Regions from separate parts of the Lentibacillus daqui genome, predicted to be linked through region 1. Evidence: predicted binding sites of a transcription regulator. Region 1 holds the regulator's gene; the other holds the start of a gene.
The links. Region 1 encodes LexA, which represses DNA repair genes until DNA is damaged. Its sites were predicted from a motif close to CGAACATATGTTCG; they were not measured.
Positions count from the first base shown of each region.

Region 2: the regulator LexA is predicted to act here: its motif matches at 7,131-7,144, upstream of O2S85_RS08905 (DNA polymerase IV).

Region 1 covers NZ_CP114176.1:1,942,334-1,951,952, reverse strand. Annotated here, with positions in the region: gene O2S85_RS09915 (hypothetical protein) at 1-152, opposite strand, end outside; gene O2S85_RS09910 (hypothetical protein) at 211-480, opposite strand; partial or broken gene O2S85_RS09905 (IS1634 family transposase) at 754-966, shown strand; partial or broken gene O2S85_RS18910 (hypothetical protein) at 964-1,292, opposite strand; gene O2S85_RS09900 (DUF3231 family protein) at 1,292-2,275, opposite strand; gene O2S85_RS09895 (hypothetical protein) at 2,729-3,037, opposite strand; gene O2S85_RS09890 (hypothetical protein) at 3,506-3,841, shown strand; gene O2S85_RS09885 (hypothetical protein) at 3,940-4,077, shown strand; gene lexA (transcriptional repressor LexA) at 4,127-4,750, opposite strand; gene O2S85_RS09875 (YneB family resolvase-like protein) at 5,045-5,683, shown strand; gene O2S85_RS09870 (DUF896 domain-containing protein) at 5,772-6,005, shown strand; gene tkt (transketolase) at 6,182-8,185, shown strand; gene sirA (sporulation inhibitor of replication protein SirA) at 8,352-8,810, shown strand; gene O2S85_RS09855 (YneF family protein) at 8,855-9,079, shown strand; gene O2S85_RS09850 (cytochrome c biogenesis CcdA family protein) at 9,447-9,619, shown strand, end outside.
Region 2 covers NZ_CP114176.1:1,756,002-1,765,620, forward strand. Annotated here, with positions in the region: gene pnpS (two-component system histidine kinase PnpS) at 1-354, shown strand, start outside; gene O2S85_RS08855 (hydroxymethylglutaryl-CoA synthase) at 751-1,926, shown strand; gene O2S85_RS08860 (RQC-minor-1 family DNA-binding protein) at 2,077-2,703, shown strand; gene O2S85_RS08865 (zinc-ribbon domain containing protein) at 2,658-2,834, shown strand; gene O2S85_RS08870 (DUF6398 domain-containing protein) at 2,858-3,322, shown strand; gene O2S85_RS08875 (calcium-binding protein) at 3,385-3,684, shown strand; gene O2S85_RS08880 (class I SAM-dependent methyltransferase) at 3,716-4,492, shown strand; gene O2S85_RS08885 (YjcZ family sporulation protein) at 4,600-4,737, opposite strand; gene O2S85_RS08890 (YjcZ family sporulation protein) at 4,782-4,886, opposite strand; gene O2S85_RS08895 (hypothetical protein) at 5,274-5,429, opposite strand; gene O2S85_RS08900 (YolD-like family protein) at 5,493-5,834, opposite strand; gene O2S85_RS08905 (DNA polymerase IV) at 5,853-7,082, opposite strand; gene O2S85_RS08910 (histidine phosphatase family protein) at 7,276-7,866, shown strand; gene prpF (2-methylaconitate cis-trans isomerase PrpF) at 8,109-9,293, shown strand; gene O2S85_RS08920 (class I SAM-dependent methyltransferase) at 9,376-9,619, shown strand, end outside.

The DNA.
Region 1 (9,619 bases):
GATGCTAAAAGTGTACATAACATTGCGTATGCAATAGGGGTAGTATCAACCGTAACCTCTACATCTACATCTGAATTACCACTATATCCAATTGTGGATAACGTGTCATTTTTGAAGTCTATGGATCGAACATTGTTTTTTGCATTCTCCAAATTTATCTCTCCCTTCAAGGAAAAATAGTGGGATAAAAAATTATCCCACCCAAATTAACTAATAGTCTTTTTTACGTTTCTTGTCGTCATCTTCATCGACATTGACATCAACATAAGAATTGCCACTTCTAGTGACCTTTGCAATATTAAAATTACGGTTTTTGTTTTTTAATTCATTATCATTATCATTATCATTGTCGTTATCTACATGGATGTCACTGTCGAAATCGACATCAGCTCTTGCATCAGCATCAGCTTTAGCTTTAGCCTCAGTGAAACTAAATTCTTGGTTTCCATTTTCATCGAATTTTTTCTTGAGCTTCCACATTCGATTTTTCCCTCCTTTCATTACAGGTCTAATTTAATGTATTCAGTATTAGCTTTAATGAGTTGGCGAGTGGCTTAAGGCGATCGTTTGTTTTATTTCAAAATAAAAATGCCCTTCACAGCGAAGGGCCATAAAGAAGAGGGAAATGTCCATCCCTTATTACCTGGATTCCCGTTATCACATAACGATGAATCGGGCAAAAACGCAAAAATGTCGGGCTTTGTTTCATACTCGTTATGTGTTACGATGCACATAACGGGGAGGCGATTAAAAATGGCTACCATAGTCTTTCAAACAGATAAACGATCTGGGATCACGTATGCGTATGAATCCATTTCCTACTGGGACAAAAATAAGCAACAATCCCGATCCAAGAGAACCTTGATCGGACGGGTGGACAGTAAAACCGGAAAAATCGTTCCGACAGACGGCAGAGGACGCAAAAAGAAAGAGGGGCATGCCGAGACAAAGAGAGGTCCTGTTCCCTACAGTAACAAAGTAAGTTGCAATAGCGAAGGGAAGAAAAAATACGGCTGTTGCCCATCCCCTGCGTCTTTATAGGCGTCCCCCATTGTAAAAAAAGTATAAACAAGGGTTAAAACATGAGCCATTGGTAATCGGCTTGTTGAATGGCTTCTTCAACCTGTCCATGAAAACTAAGTAAGATGATCTTATTAAAATTTGATTGAATACTGATTAAAAATTCTAAAAAAAATAAGCGGCAACCCTTTATATAATTTACCGTTAAGCAGTTGACCAAATCCAGGAAGGGCTATGCTCCAAACAACTTTTCCATAGGGCAAAAAGAGCATCAAAGATCCATTTTTGGTGGTTCCTCAAGCCATCCCTTAGACATCATGAAACCAACACCTTCTCGTGTGTATTCAAATACATCTTTTGCTTGTACCCCTGTTTTTGGTATCAAGTCATTACGCCATAACAAAGCACTACTAAAACCCAGACCTCCCAGACCTATACCAGCCAAAAGATAATTGCAAAACATCATGAGTCTTTCTGAAAATGGAGCTATGGTTGAATTGGTAACTGTTCCTCCGGGTGTAGCAGGGGGTTGAATATTATTTTGTAGAAAGATATCTCCATTTTCTTTTAAAATTTCTTTTGAAAGTTCCATGCCTTTTGTAAAATACTTTTGCACTTCCTTATCATTGGCACATTGAGCAAAACCTTGCAATAATTGCATTCCTGTAATATTGGATTCAATTGATCGATACAATACGCCGAATTCAACAGTATTTAATGGTCGCTTATAACCCAAAATGTTGGTGCCCTTCATGTATTGTTTATCAGTTATGAAATCAACTGACTTTGGCATGGCGACATAATTCGGACGCGGCAGTATCGACTTTTTAAGAAGATATTGTGTAAACAAATTATAATATGTCTCTGTTATTACGGTAACTTGATTATAAAAATTAATAATGTCTTCCCTATACGATATTGTTAAATGAAGTGCATACAACCCCGTACTAATTTCCTTTAGAACCCGGCTGAACATAATATCAAAGCCATTTTCCCATAACTTTGGTGCTTCTAGATTGACATCCTCTTTGGTGAAGCCTTCCGGACATGCTGCCCCTTCATTTTCAAACATGGCTTTCATTTCGGCAACCTTTGGATGAAGTTGTTCCCACAATCCTGACATTAGGTTTTTGGCTTCTTCATCATCGGCTTTCTCAATGAAATACTCCAACATTCGCAAAATCAGTGTCTTTTTTTGGTATGTCAACCATAGTGAACCCAGTTCAGCGGAACTCATTTTGGGTTGATTAGTCAATATATAAACCTCCAAAATACGTATTTTAAACGTATTTTCTCCCTCACATCGACATTTATGCACCAACGACAATAGGTTAAAGGAAAATTAAATATTATAAGCTACAAAAAGGGACGACTGATCTTGCCCCGAATCAGCCATCCCATCTAGGGGTTCCAATTGCAGTATATGTATCAGCGAGTATGTTTAATTCGAAATTATTGCTACGATGCATTGTTTGTTATTGTGCCCCAAAACATGCCTCATTCATGCCTCGAAGTTTTCGGAATCAAATGTTCTACTTTGATAAGATAGATGAACCGCCCCCCCTTAAATACAGGGTTAAAAAAGTCTAATACTGTAGATTCTGCACGATTGTTCATCCATGGGAGCGGAAACAGTATTTGTCCGACTATTAATGAAATGCGAAAATGACCGTTATATTTAACGGTCATTTTCGTGTATCCTGAAAAATTATTCGGTTATACGAGAGTCAATCTTACTAACAGATTTTTTTCTATTTTTAAATGTCACCCATGAAGTTTTTAATGAAGCATAGGTGCCCACGGCTGCCGCGCTATAAAAGCCACCCATAAAAAAGCCGGCCCATAAGTCATGTCTGTGACTATAAAAAATAGAAATGGAAAACCCGAGGATCGATGCAATCGTCGGGAAATACTGCCGAGGTATCGGAAATATTTTAAATAGCTGTGTGATAATAACGATCAGTGGCACAGCAATAACGCCATCCCAAAAATTTGTATGTATCACCGGAAATCCCATATTGTTGTCTCCTAACATGAATGATATGATCTTTTGCAGTTTGAGTTAAGTTTTTGTTTATTTGAAGAAAATATGTAATTAAAAGAGGATGTTCAAAAAGTCCGGTAAAAATGACATGCCCCTGCAAAAAGGGTATGCCGACGCCTGAGCGCAAGCCCGTTTTTAGTCGGCCTTCCTTTGAAGAAGCTCGTTGGCTTGCTTTTCCGCTCCTCATGTACCTTTTATGTACACTCCGGTGCTCGAAGCTACGCCGCCTAGAACTTCTCGGTCATTTTTATCCTCCTTTTTGAACATGCACTAAAATAATGATTAGTGGAAATAAAGAACGTCAAAAAATAGATTGTCTCATATATCATACATCCATTCATTACAAGCAGGGGATTCTGCAAACGTTCCAAAACGATGAATTACATGGTAGAATAAACATATCCGTTTTTTAAAACCGGTTGCTGGAATGGGGGATGCAAGGTGAGGCAAAAAATAGCTACAATAGCATTCATGTTGTTGATGTTTTTTGCAATAGGTCAATCGATGTACATGACATCACAAATAGATGTAAGCTCAATTGATGAGCCGGCAATTGGTGCAGCAACTACCGTATCAGATATCAACGCCGCTCATATAACGGAAACTCCTACACTCCCGGTTGTGCACGAATATAAAACGGATTTAATTTCTCATCCTTACAAAACGATTGTATATTATCCTGCACCTATCATCCGTTCATTCCATTTTCTCCCCCATGATATGGAATCGTATGGGTTTTTGGACGTAAAGAAGTATCAATCAAATTACCTCTCCTGATACGAAATCAAATCTTAACTTGGTGCTTTTAGCTTTCTGCCAGGATTAAGTTTTTATTGTTTATTCATGATATGTATCAAGTATGGAGGGTAATAATTATGAAAAAGAACAAACCATATTGGAAAGAATCGCTCGAATGTTATTTGTTTGTTACAATAACCATGATCCTGTTTGTTGCAGGTATTGTTGTAAGTGGTCAATTAACAGGAACGGATTGGATTGGTTTGTTAAAATAGTATTGTAGTAAGACCCCTTGATACATTGATAACGTATCAAGGGGTCTTTTTAATGAATGTTCCGATACAATCCAATTACTTTACCCAAAAGCGTTACATTTTGATAGATTAACGGTTCCATTGTTGCATTTTCCGGTTGCAGGCGGATATGGTCTTTTTCCTTGAAAAATCGTTTAACTGTTGCTTCATCCTCATCAGTCATGGCTACCACAATGTCACCGTTTTGGGCAGTGTTTTGTTGTTTGACGATGACTTTATCCCCATCCAATATACCGGCTTCAATCATACTTTCCCCTTCGATGACCAGCACATATAAACTCTCATCCGGTCCTGCGCTTGAACTTGGCAGTGGAATGAACTCTTCAATATTTTCGACTGCAGTAATCGGGATACCAGCTGTAACTTTACCAATAACCGGAGCATATCGCGCTTCATCTTTTGGAATATTGTTTTCTTCAAATGGATCTAAAATTTCAATGGCCCTTGGTTTGGTAGGGTCACGTCGAATATAACCTTTACTTTCAATTCTTGCCAAATGGCCGTGAACTGTTGAACTCGATGCAAGCCCAACAGCACCTGCTATTTCGCGGACAGATGGCGGATACCCTTTCTTGTTAACCTCATCTTTAATGAAATCCAGGATCATCTGTTGTCTTTTGGACAGCTTGGTCATGGAACTAACTCCTCTCGCATAGGATTTATTAATACTAGTTTATCATTGTAGTATAAATTTATCAAACATTCGTTCGAAAAAATGTTGACAAGATCGTATGTTCTGATATAAACTAATTATTAACTACAGCGAACAATAGTTCTTATTTGTTGAGAAGGAGCGGATTGATATGTTTGAAAAACTTACCAAGACCGATGTATTCTATTTAGTGACTTTTGCTTTCACATTAGGGTTTTTATATTTTTCCCTAATTATGAGTGCATAGGTTATAATAAAGGATGAAGGTGTTTTTAAGTGAGGGCGATTCTATACTGCCGGATTAGTACGAATAAGGAGACACAGGAAACATCATTAAACAGGCAAAAACAAGAGCTTTTACAACTTGCAAAAGCTTATGATTTTTCGGTTGTTCAAGTCATTGCAGAACAGGCAAGTGGATATGCAATTGATCGGGACGGTATATTTCAATTGCTTGACCTCTTTTCAGCCGACAAGGCAGATTGTTTACTCATTCAAGATGAAACGAGGTTGGGGAGAGGCAATACGAAAATCGCTTTATTTCACCAGTTAAGCAAACTCAACATTTCTATTTATACGGCGATTCATGGGGGACAGCTGGAACTGTCGGAATCAGATTCCATGGTTCTAAAGATTGTTGGTATTGTCGAGGAATACCAGCGCCAGATCCACAATAGCAAAATTAAACGTGGCATGAGAAAGGCAATCAGTGAAGGGTATGATCCGAGTAAAAATCTGACCAATCGAAATCAGGCACCAGGACGGGAACGAAAAACTTTTCCAATTGAAGAAGTAATACGGTTACGGCAAAAGAAGCTAACTTTTGAAGAAATCGCTCATACATTAAACGGGATGGGATATTCCGTCTCCAAAGCAACGGTACATAGAAGGTATAAGGAGCATCTCAACACTTGAAAGTACTTGCCAGGAAGGGTATGATGGGAAACCAAGGACATGTAGGTTTGTCCTTGGTTCTTACATGCTTTGGAGGAGGATCTCTTTTATGATATCAAAAGAAAAGCTGAATCGAATTAATGAATTGGCTCATAAAGCGAAAACAGCAGGATTAACTGATAAAGAGCAAAAAGAACGTCAAGCGCTAAGACAGGAATATTTGCAAAACGTCCGTAAATCGTTTAAAAACCAGTTAAAATCAATGACAGTTGTGGATCCTGCAGGTAATGACGTGACTCCGCAAAAATTACGTGATATGCAAGAGCGAGAAAAGAAGCACTAATTAACATGATAAAACGTGTTCAAAAAAGGACAAAGAGGATCGGGCACTTAGTCTGGGTCCTTTAATGCAAAGGTCACTTGGACTTTTTGAACATCCCCTTATACTTGTGAGAATATGAACTTCATTATAGAATAGGAAGAGATACAATTATTTGTAGAAACGGAAGGAGAGCACGCATGTCAAAAAATGTAGAACAATTATCCATTAATACAATACGTACATTAGCAATTGATGCCATTGAGAATGCTAATTCCGGCCATCCTGGTTTGCCAATGGGTGCAGCACCGATGGCATATACATTATGGACTGATTTTATGAATCATAACCCGAAACATTCAAAATGGTTTAACCGCGATCGTTTTGTTCTTTCAGCAGGACATGGTTCAATGCTGTTATATGGTTTATTACATTTATCCGGCTATGATGTATCCATCGATGATTTAAAAGGTTTTCGTCAGTGGGGCTCCAAAACACCGGGACATCCGGAAGTCCATCATACAGACGGTGTAGAAGCAACAACAGGCCCATTAGGACAAGGAATTGCCATGTCGGTTGGTATGGCAATGGCTGAAGCACATCTGGCAGCCACTTATAATAAAGATGATTTTGATATAATCGATCATTATACTTACGCATTAGTCAGTGATGGCGATCTGATGGAAGGCATTTCACATGAAGCAGCATCTTTAGCCGGACATCTTCGTTTAGGTAAATTAATTGCTCTATATGATTCGAATGATATTTCCCTGGACGGTGAACTAAACCGCTCCTTTTCCGATAATACCCAAGAGCGTTTTAAAGCGTATGGCTGGCATGTGATGACGGTAGAGGATGGTAATGATGTGAATGCGTTGCGGCAGGCAATTACCGAGGCGAAGGAAATTACCGATCAGCCAACGTTAATTGAGGTTAAAACTGTTATCGGGTATGGAGCACCGAATAAATCAAATTCCGCAGCTTCTCACGGCGCTCCACTCGGTTCCGATGAAGCAAAATTAACGAAAGAATTTTATCAGTGGGAGCATGACGCATTCCACGTTCCAGAAGAAGTGTACGCCGACTTTAATGAAAAAATCGTTAAAAAAGGTGAAAAAACAGAACAAGCTTGGAATGACCTATTTGCTAAATATAAAGAAGTATATCCTGAATTGGCTGATCAACTTGAGAAAGCGATGAAAGGTGAGTTGCCTGCAAATTGGGATAAAGATCTTCCAGTATATGAACCGGGAAAAGATAAATTGGCTACAAGGGCTTCTTCTGGAGAGGTGTTAAACGCGATTGCCAAATCCGTACCATATTTCTTTGGCGGAAGTGCTGATTTAGCCGGTTCCAATAAGACAACGATAAAAGAAGAAGCGGATTTTTCGCGTAATGATTATGCGGGACGCAATATTTGGTTTGGTGTTCGGGAACACGCAATGGCAGCAGCTTTGAACGGAATGGCATTACATGGCGGATTGAAAGTATTTGCCGGCACATTCTTTGTGTTTAGTGACTATTTACGTCCAGCTGTTCGTCTGGCATCGATTATGCATATGCCGGTAACATATGTATTCACTCATGATTCGATTGCAGTTGGGGAAGATGGTCCGACGCATGAACCGATCGAACAATTGGCTGCGATGCGAGCTATGCCAGGACTTTCTTTAATCCGGCCGGCAGATGGTAATGAAACACAAGCTGCATGGCGTCTGGCACTCGAATCACATGATCAGCCAACGGCTCTTGTGCTGACAAGACAGGGATTGCCAACCCTGGAAGGTACAAAAGAACGTGCGTATGAAGGTGTTAAGAAAGGTGCATATGTGATCAGTAAAGCAACCAAGGATACACCAGATGCGCTACTGCTTGCAACCGGTTCAGAAGTGCAATTGGCTGTCGAAGCAAAGGAGACGTTACAAGCAAAAGGCATTGACGTAAGTGTTGTCAGCATGCCTTCATGGGATCGTTTCGAACAACAAGATGATGCATATAAGAACGAAGTCATTCCAAAAGATGTAAAAGCTCGTATTGGCATCGAAATGGCCTCCGCATTTGGCTGGGATCGTTATGTCGGTGATCATGGAACAGTACTTGGCATTGACCGTTTTGGTGCCTCCGCAAAAGGGGAAACAGTCATTGAAGAATATGGGTTTACAGTTAACCGTGTTGTTGAGGAAGTCGAAAAACTAGTAAAATAAATAGCGAAAGTAAAAACAGGTAACCTGCTTTTGTGCCGGGGTACCTGTTTTTTTAATCTTTCCTCTACTTTTATGCCGCTCGACAAAACTAGTATTATTTTGCTTCACGGATTGACATTATTTTCATAGAGCGTGCGTATAATAGAATAAAAGAGGAGGGATTTCATTGGGACATTATTCGATCTATTGGATCAAGAAAGAATTTGCCTATCGATATTTCCATAACAGTGGCATATTATATCGTTTTTTTAAGGAGTATAAGAATCATGCAGAAGATGCGGATCTTCACAAACAATACCATTTTATAACCAATGCTTTTTCCACCGCCTCATTGGTAACCCACTTAAAACGTAACTTGCAACCACAGCAAACACTTATCGACCATGGTACGTATGTGGAAATAAGCGGTGAATCGTCACATATTGTTTTACATATGTACGAAAAACAGATAAACTTTCGGTGTGACACTTTACACGATGCGGAAGATTTATTGTTCCCGGCGCTTCGAACATTTTATCCGTTCTTGTTTACCATTCGCAACGACTGGGGTAATTATGGATGGGTAGACCCTGTTCCTACAGAAAGCGCGCATTTGCATGGACAAGTATTGTATTCTTCCTCTTGATTTACTATACTGTATGGGAGACAACTTGAAGGAGGAAAGCTTGCATGAGCACAATTTGGGTCGTGTTAATTGCTATTGTTGCTCTAATTGCTGGTGTCGCTCTTGGATTTTTTATCGCCAGAAAATATTTGATGAATTATTTGAAGAAGAACCCGCCAATTAATGAGCAAATGCTTCGAACACTAATGATGCAAATGGGTCAGAAACCATCACAGAAGAAAATCAATCAAATGATGCGTGCAATGAATAATCAGCAGGAGAAAAAATAACGTTTCCTTAAAAAGATAAAACGTTTTGTAATTGCATTTATTGCCGGAATTCATATTTGATTTTTTCTTAGCCATTATACAAATATATGGTTATTCTTGGAAGCCACTTTTTCTGTTCGGTGAAAGACAGAAGGAAGTGGCTTTTGATATCAGTTGGAGAATAATTGATCCGGAAAATGTTATTCTTGAATTAAAAACGAATCCAAATAACAAAAAATCATTGCAGATAAAATGATGATCATATAATAAAATAACCTACTTCAAAACATGAGCCCGAAAAGTTTTGGTTAATTGTCAAATTCAAATGCTTTGCCACAGGTCAGAATCTGGTAAAATGAAGAAGTAAAAGGTTGCTGGGAGGATTATTATGTCTGATATAAACATTTTTATTGCATTCGGTGCCGGATTTTTATCCTTTATTTCACCCTGTGTACTTCCACTTTATCCAGCCTTTTTATCCTATATAACAGGTATGAGTGTATCGGATTTAAAGGATGATAGTAAAAAATTTAATACGAAAAGTGTTTTACATACCATTTT
Region 2 (9,619 bases), 190 kb from region 1:
GTGATCGAGGGCGATCCTTTTCGCTTGAAACAAATGTTCATTAATGTTATCACAAATGCTATTGTTTATTCCCCCGAAAAAGGGTTTATACATGTTCATGTTGAAGGTTTCCCTCGTACTGTTGAATTTATTGTCAAGGATAACGGGATAGGAATAAGCTTGGATGAAATTCCGCGAATTTTTGAGCGTTTTTATCGCGTTGACAAGGCAAGGGGCCGGAATTCCGGCGGTACAGGTCTTGGGCTTGCCATCGTTAAACACTTAACAGAGGCGCACAACGGAAGAATTGATGTAAGAAGCGAGATCGGGAAAGGGACAACGTTTAAAATTATATTCCCTAGGTCACAAGAATAGAACTTACAATATCGGATCAACCATGGAGAAGCGAGTATTACAATAATACACGACCCTCGCTTAAGAGGTAAATAAAGTTGGAATCGCTACAAGTGTCCCGAATAAAATCATTAAGGACAGCACTATTATATTTTTCCTGGAAAGCCGTCAACTGAATTGAACGGGACGGCTTAATTGCCGATTTATACAAACTGCTCGATACGGACCTGGTAGTTTTAACCAGGTCCGTCCCAGTGCAACCTTTTCATTGTTTTTCACACCCATTTATATTATTATTTATACTGTTAACTTAAGGTTGTACAGGTATGTGAAAATAATCACGAAGTATCGATGCGGCTTGGGGTTTTTCTCCAGCACATGATATATAAATTTTATAGCAAGCAGGAGAGAAGAAAATTGAAAATAGGAATCGATAAAATAGGCTTTTATACACCTCATTTGTATGTAGACATGAACAAACTGGCTGTCAGTAGAAATGTAGAACCCGAGAAATTTACAATCGGAATCGGCCAGGAAAAAATGGCAATTCCACCGCTAACTCAGGACGCTGTCTCACTTGCAGCAAACGCGGCCCTGAAAATATTAGATGACGATGATAAAGAGAAGATTGATTTTGTTATTTTTGGAACGGAGTCGGGGATTGATCACTCCAAATCAGCAGCGGTATATGTTCATCAATTGCTTGGGTTAAAACCACAAGCACGCGCCATTGAATTAAAACAGGCCTGTTATGGGGCAACTGCTGGTATCCAAATGGCTAAAGGGCATATCGCACTACATCCAGGAAGCAAAGTGCTGGTATTGGGATCAGATATCGCCCGTTATGGTTTGAATACCTCGGGAGAAGCTACGCAAGGGGCTGGTGCAGTTGCATTACTCATTAGTGCAGATCCAAAAATTATGGTTTTGGAAGAACATAATGCATACATGACCGCTGATATTATGGATTTCTGGCGGCCAATTTACGCTGATAAGGCATTTGTGGATGGAAAATTTTCCAATGAACAGTATATTGCGTTTTTCAATAACGTTTGGCGGCAATACAAAGAAAAGACAGGTCTGGAACTGCAAGATTATGAAGCAATCTGTTATCACTTGCCATATACAAAAATGGGTAAAAAGGCGTTGCGCACCATTTTGGATGAAGGAACAGTAGTGGACCAGGAACGGATCATGGCCAATTATCAAATTAGTACGGCGTATAATCGGGTGGTCGGCAATATTTATACAGGATCATTGTATTTAAGCTTGTTATCGTTATTAGAACAAAAAGAAAACCTGGAGGCGGGATCCAGAATCGGGTTATATAGTTACGGCTCGGGTGCAGTAGGTGAGTTCTTCAGTGGAATTTTGCAACCAAATTACCGAAAACACCTGCAAATAGACCAACATACCAAGCTATTTTCTGAACGTACCGAGGTAACTGTTCCTGAATACGAAGCCATTTTTGAGGAAACTTTACCCACGAATGATCGGAAGGTGGAATTGGAAATCGACCAGGATCCTGCAACCATTTGCTTTGCAGGTATAACGGATAATAAGCGACAATACATCAATAAATCAGCTAAATAACTGTAACAAATTAGTAGAACCATAGCGAGCGCCAATGCTATGGTTCTATTTTTATTTCTTGGCAGGGTAGCGGTAAAAAGTATATAATAATGGTTACATTAATCGGAAAGATAGTTTGGCTATTACTATTTTAAAGAAAGGACAATCCCAATGGAAACAGCGACCCAATCATTACCGGAACATGAAATCCTGGCTATATTACGGGCTGCAGATGAAATTATTGCACAAGGCGGACGGACATTGCTTGCCAAAATCCTGAAAGGTTCACGAGAGAAAAAGGTTCTTGCACTAGAATTGGACAAGTGCCCAGTCTATGGTTATTTCAAACCGGAAAAAATGGAAGCGGTCAAGGAAAAAATTGAGTGGATGATCGATTATGATTTCCTTGATATTCAATATTCAGGGAAACTTCCGATGATTGTGTTCACGGAACGCGGCTGGTATATTGAACGGGATCGGCGTGCTGATGAATTTTTGGCTGAATGGGATAAGTGGATAGAAGAAGATCAACCAATACCAGATATGACCTACTTAAAGGATCGCAATCGAGGAATGATACTTTTGCTATTGAAAAAAGTGCAGGAATCGGGGGAAACTAAATATATCCCGTATCTGGAGGCATGGGAACAGGTTGACTATAAAAAGGTACGTGCGGAAATCAGGAAAACAATCGGCATGTTGAAATCTGGAGAACAGGTTGATCGTAGTGAAGCTTTGGAAAGGCAACAGGAATGGAACGAAGCATTAAAAGGATCTGCCCACAGGATATACAGCTAAAGTGCTGGGAATGTGGTGATCGGTTTACCTTTTCAATCGGAGAACAAAAGTTTTTTAAAGACATGGGTTTTCAGTGGCCAAAACGATGTGAAAAATGCCGGTTGGAACGGAAATTTGGCGAATTATTTTGAAACAGTCTCAAAAGGAGAGGAGAATGAACGTGGCAGCCGCAAAGGAAAAATTAGCAGAAAAGAAAGAGCAGTTACTTCAGCTTACAGGTGATTTTAGCAAAACGTATTTAAATGAGGAATATGAGGTGGTTGTAAAAAAGCTGATCGATAAAATGGCTAGAAAGCGGGATGTGCCATTTATTGCCGGGAAAATTGAAATTTGGGCTGCGGCTATTATTCATGCATTGGGGACGGTGAATTTTTTATTTGACGAGAGTACGCAACCATATGCTTCTGTTACAGATATCAATGAATATTTTCATACAAATAAAAGTACTGTCTCGCAAAAGTCAAAAAAGATTCGCGATATGTTTAACATGTCCTATTTTGATAGTGAGTTTGCAACAGAGTCGGTTAAACAAGAGAATCCACTTAATAATATGTCAATGATAAATGGACTACTCGTTCCAAACGATATGATTAAGACAGATTTGGATGATGGGAATTAAGGGTAGCCGAAATCCTGGGTGTTACCATACAAGATAAAAGTGACAGTGAACGATTTGAATTGATGGAAGTAACGAACGAGCATTTGGGAAGGTACTACCGGTATTTGCAACAGCACTTGACTTTTCCTTTTCGAGCAACTTATGAAGAAGAAACGGGACCGCTTTCATTTACTGAACATGAGTTGAATTGTCTCCAGCTGGATCAAGAGATACAATTTGAAGAATTTTACGGAATCCTCGTTGAATGTAGGGAAGGGAGAAAGAAAACAATACGGGAATTAGCTGATATTGTAGTCGATGAGGAAAATGTAAATTATCAACTAATTGACGATTATCAAACATGGTTTTGGAATTATCGTTAGAATAGTGAAGCATGGTTAGGGAGAGAACTTGATGAATAAACCAGTAGAATCAGATGATATATGGGATGCAAACCTTTACGACGGGAAGCATGGATTCGTTTCCAAATATGGGAATAACGTTATCAATATATTGGAACCGAACATGGGAGAGTCTATTCTTGATCTTGGCTGCGGCACCGGAGACTTAACAAAAACGCTTTATGATCTTGGTGTCTATGTAACAGGAATGGATAAATCAGCAAATATGATTGACCAAGCCCGGTTTAAGTATCCAGATATACCGTTTCAAGTTGGCGATGCTACAGCATTACCTTTTGATGAGACGTTTGATGCAATATTTTCCAACGCAACGCTTCATTGGATCAAGTCGCCGGAGAAGGCCCTGCAGTCGATTTATCATAGCCTGAAAAAAGGCGGTCGTTTTGTAGCGGAATTTGGTGCGAAAGGAAATGTAAAAACAATCACCAATTCTATTGAAAAGCAATTTGCTATGTTGGGACTAACTTATCAGCAGGAACGTTTTCCGTGGTATTTTCCAAGTGTTGGTGAGTATGCATCGTTAATGGAGCTGGTTGGGTTTAAAGTTGTCTATGCCAGTCAATTCGAACGTCCAACACCACTTGAAGGCGGGAACGGATTGAGAAATTGGATCGAGATGTTTGGCAAAATGATGTTTATCGGGTTGGAGTATGAAACAATCCAAAAGATAATTACGGGTGTGGAAAATGATTTACGGGATACCATGTTTCAAGATAATAGCTGGATTGCGGATTATGAACGGATCAGGGTTAAGGGAATAAAGGAGTGATCTACTCAGGGGGGGGTTTTTGTGAAAACGTCAACAGGCTGCCGGTAATCTGACAGCCTGCATTGCTTTGTATTTTTAAGTTTTACTTTCCAATGCACTGCTGGTGATTAACACCAGCAAGCGCCAACGATGATAAGAAGGATGAATAATACAACGATCAATGCAAATCCGCCGCCAGTACCGACATATCCACCGCCGTATCCGTATCCTCCACAACCACACATGTTACGACAACCGAAACCCATAATAAAATTCCTCCTTCATTTAATTAAAATTTTTATCTTGCCGTTTAATATCCATATCCTCCAACATAGGCTGCCAATACAATAATTAATAGGATAAACAACACAACGATTAAAGCAAATCCGCCACCATATCCTGCTCCTGCAAACAGCCTTGCTTATTCAAGTATCACCTCCATACTGCCTACAATCAATATATGTGAGCAGGTAGCGAATGTTAGGGACATTATCCCAAGTCCGCCTCTTTTTTGGGTGACTTTTTTCAAGACTAGCGTACATGCGTTTTTTATTGTGACTTTTCTGGTCATTATGTAATTACTTTGTGCGATGGTACTGGCTGGATTTATTTGACGAATGTAAAGAGCAAAGGGAAGCAACTTGGGATTACCTTGTGAGATACATAAATTGTGTGTTTTAGTTAGGTGACTTTTTAAGGAAGGTGTCCAAAATTCATCAAATGATAAAGTGAGGCTCTTGCTTTTGATTTGGTGATCTTTGGACACGTGTTAAAACATGAAGCATAAAGGGGGGTTACAGAGTCAATAATCGATTTCCTCAAAGTCTTCTGGTTGTGGTGTTGGTTGCATTTGTTTTAACGTATTACTATCAGAAATTTCATTGTTAATTTCTTGATAGGATTTTACCTTACCAGCTTGTTTCTTTGCAGATTTTTTGTTTTCCTTGTCGTTATTCATTTTAATTATCCTTTCATGTATGGATTGATGGTTATTTTTTGTTGATTGAAAGGATTTATACACTTACAAAACAGCAATATCAATCATTTCAGTAAAAGCAATCCACTCACTGTCTTCCGCCGAAACCAATTTCAATTGCTGTCCGGGGACAACCTTTTCTATTTTCCCTGTTACAAAATGATCATGATAGGGATGAAAAAGTTCAATCCGTAAATCAAGATCCTGTTTCATTGCATCAGAAATAATTTGGGAAAACAAAGCCATTTGCTGTTCATCGATAATTGGCTTGGTTCGTTTGGTTAGTTCCTTTTGGTGTTTGCGAATGCGTGCTTTGTGCTCCGGCAGCATCATACGGCTGGATTCCCACATTAAATTTTGTCCAGGGGTTAATTTATTTGGGTTCATTTTTCGTCTTTTCTCCTTTTATTTATAGTGACCACCAATCTTCTCAGCCCGATCAAAAGCCTGCCCGGCATCAGTTAGGGAAGCTGCTCGAACAATGGCGGTTGGACCATATTTGTCGTGAATATAGTCCATCGCTTCTGACAAGTGCTCCTTTTTCAAGGAAAAATCAAAAAAGCTGAGCTGGAAAGGATCGGCCGGTTGCAGCTGTGATAGCGTAACGCCAACACTACGAACGGGCTGCCGATCCCAGTGCATACGGAATAAATATAGTGCAGACCGGAAAATATCCATCCCGAAATTGGTCAGCGTTGCGAGCTTTACTTGCCGATGAAATCCGGTCGGAAACGTCACATTCATCCCCCGAACCCCCACCGACACAGTATTGCCGCGATAGCCACCGGCACGGGCACGTCTGGCAACTTCTTCACTTAATTCCAATAAAACCACTTTAATCTCGTCAAATGTTTCGTAATCTCGGGGCAGCGTCATGTGATGGCCAACCGCTTTTTGGTGATCATGTGTCTTTGTCGTTACTGGAGCATTGTTAATTCCGTTGGCGGTTTGCCATAAGACCTGCCCATTGATGCCCCAGCGTTTGGTTAATGCATCCACAGAAAAGGTGGCCAGCTGCCCAATTTTTTGAATTCCCATCCGTTGCAGGTGTTGTTTCATCCGACTGCCGATTCCAAACATCTTACCAATTGGGAGTTCCCACATGGTTTCTTTCATATTGGATTGATCCAACTGAAAAATACCATCCGCGTTTTTCTTGGCAAAGGCATCACAGGATATTTTGGCCAACACTTTATTCGGACCAATACCAACCCGCGTATAAACACCCGTTTCTTCCATGATTTCCTGCTGGATTTTGCGGGCAATCGTAAATGGATCGCCAAAAAGTTTTTGACTTCCGGTGACGTCCAGAAACTGTTCATCAACGGAAAACACTTCAACCAAATCGGTATAATGCTCCAATATTTCGGTGATTTGGCAGGACACATCAATGTATCGCTGCATCCTCGGTCTGACAACAACCGCTTCCGGGCATTTATTTTGCGCTTCCCATAATGCTTCAGCTGTTTTTACGCCATATTTTTTTGCAATTGGGCAGGCAGCCAGTATAATTCCACTCCGCCGCTCCGGATCCCCCGAAACAATGACTGGTTTATCCTTCCACTCCGGATTTTCCGCTTTTTCTACAGAAGCATAGAATGTTTGCATATCCACCAAGAAAATAACGCGTTTCACGCCACAATCCCCCTCTACAGAAACTAATGTTCGTGTATTTATTATATGCGAATATACGTTCTTTATTCAATGGTAATTTATAGAATGTGCGGTACGCGGATACTATGATAAAATGATTACAGAGTGAACAACACGCAGGAGATAAAAGGCAATGCCTCTACCTATAGACAACAAAAAGATTGGATGTGGAAAGATGACAAAATTTGGATTTATCCGGCATGGTGTAACAGATTGGAATCAGGAGCGTAGAGCGCAAGGAAGTTCGGATATACCCCTTAATAATGAGGGACGTGAACAAGCTGCAAAACTTGCGGAGCGTTTGCAAACAGAAGATTGGGACGTGATCTATGCTAGTGATTTGGCAAGAGCCAGAGAAACCGCTGAAATGATTGCGAATAAAATGAATGGTGTCACAATCCATTTCGATCCAAGGCTTCGTGAAGTTGGTGGAGGGCTAATTGAAGGAACAACGGAAAAAGAACGTATAGCAAAATGGGGTATCAATTGGCGAAATCTGGATCTGGAAAGGGAAAGCGATGATTGTGTTATGGCAAGGGGACAGTCTGTATTGGCTGAAATCCTTAGTGAGAATAACGGGAAAAATATATTGATTGTCAGTCATGGATCATTTATTAGGCGACTGCTCGGGGAATTGGTCCCGGATGATGATGTGGAAGAATCACTCGGCAATTGTTCATTGACCATCCTGGAGAAAAATGAAAACGGATGGAAATTGGAGCTGCATAATTGTACAAGGCACATAACCGCAGATTCATTACTTTGAGCACAGGATATTATACGGAATTAACGTTTGTGTATCAAAGGGAGTTAATATAATCGTCCCCTATTCTATTGTTGAGTGATAATAAAAATGTTACGCAGTCCGGATAACTAGCGCTGCTTAGTCCAATTTTCCATTCAAATCATGCATCTTTCCAATTGGGTTGTTATTGAAAAAAAGGGATTTTGGGAATGAAGTAGAAGTATGTGGTAAGGTCATTAAAAACAAGGGAGCTAACTAAGAAAATGGGTAATTGGGGAAAACAAATTCAAATTCCGGCAACTTATATGCGGGGCGGAACAAGCAAGGGGCTATTTTTTCTAAAAGATGATTTACCTACTGACCCGGTAATACGGGATAAAGTATTATTGCGTGTCATCGGAAGCCCAGATCCTTATGGGCAGCAGATCGATGGAATGGGAGGTGCAACTTCAAGTACCAGTAAGGTGGTCATTTTAAACAAAAGTGAACGTCCAGGATGTGATATAGACTATTTATTCGGGCAGGTAGCCATTGAGCAGCCCTTGGTTGATTGGAGTGGCAACTGCGGAAATCTTACTTCGGCCGTTGGTCCATTTGCAATATATAGAGGTTTGGTAGAAGCGCCAAAGAACGGAATAGTTACGGTTAATATTTGGCAGGAGAATATCGGGAAAAAAATCATAGCTCATGTTCCAATAGAGAACGGGACAGTACAGGAACTAGGGGATTTCGTACTTGATGGGGTAACCTTTCCGGCAGCAGAAATAAAATTGGAATTCCTTGATCCTGCTGGTGCTGATGAAAAGAGTACAGATGGTGGTGGGATGTTTCCTACAGGGAATCCACTAGATATCATTCATATCCCGGGTATAGGAGAAGTAGAGGCAACTTTAATTAATGCCGGGAATCCTGCTGTCTTTGTGGAGGCGTCTGCATTGGAGCTTAGAGGGACGGAGCTTCAGGATGATATAAATAGGAATGCAGACTTACTGAACCGTTTTGAGTTAATACGGGCTCATAGTGCAGTAATTATGGGTTTAGAGGAAAGCGTAGAATATGCTAAGAAGCGTCAGCACACACCTAAAATTGCATTTTTTGAAGAAGCAACTAGTTACACCACTTCGGATGGAAAAGAAGTACATAGGGATAATATCGACATTTTGGCGCGAATCCTTTCAATGGGCAAGCTGCATCACGCCATGACTGGTACAGGTGCAGTAGCAATTGCGGCTGCAGCTTCAATACCAGGAACTATTGTTAGCAAGATTTTAGGCGACGTTATGCCCGAACTTCGCTTTGGTCACCCGTCTGGTACTTTAACAGTAGGTGCCGAAGCTGCAAAGGAGGAAATCGGCTGGACTGTAAAAAAGGTTGTAATGAGTCGTAGTGCAAGAAGATTAATGGAGGGGTCCGTTCTACTACCTGATTTTAACGACCTTACCAAATAAGATAAGTTTTCGTTTTTTTTAAATTATCCATGTAAACTACCTTCCGTAAACTGAAAGCATAAACATTAAAGGGGTATTTGGGATGGGGATTGATTTTCACAATGAAAAGAATAAACATAGTTATGTGACAAGGAAAGTCGATGATACATGGCTATCAGCAATAACAGCACTCATTCAAGGACGGGCAATTAACAAGGCAGTGGATATTGGAACAGGCGGAGGGATATATGCAAAGGCACTTGCTGATTTGGGCATTCCTTCCATCACTGGCATTGACTTTTCGGAAGTCATGCTTGATGGAGCTGAGCAATATTGTCGCTTGTATG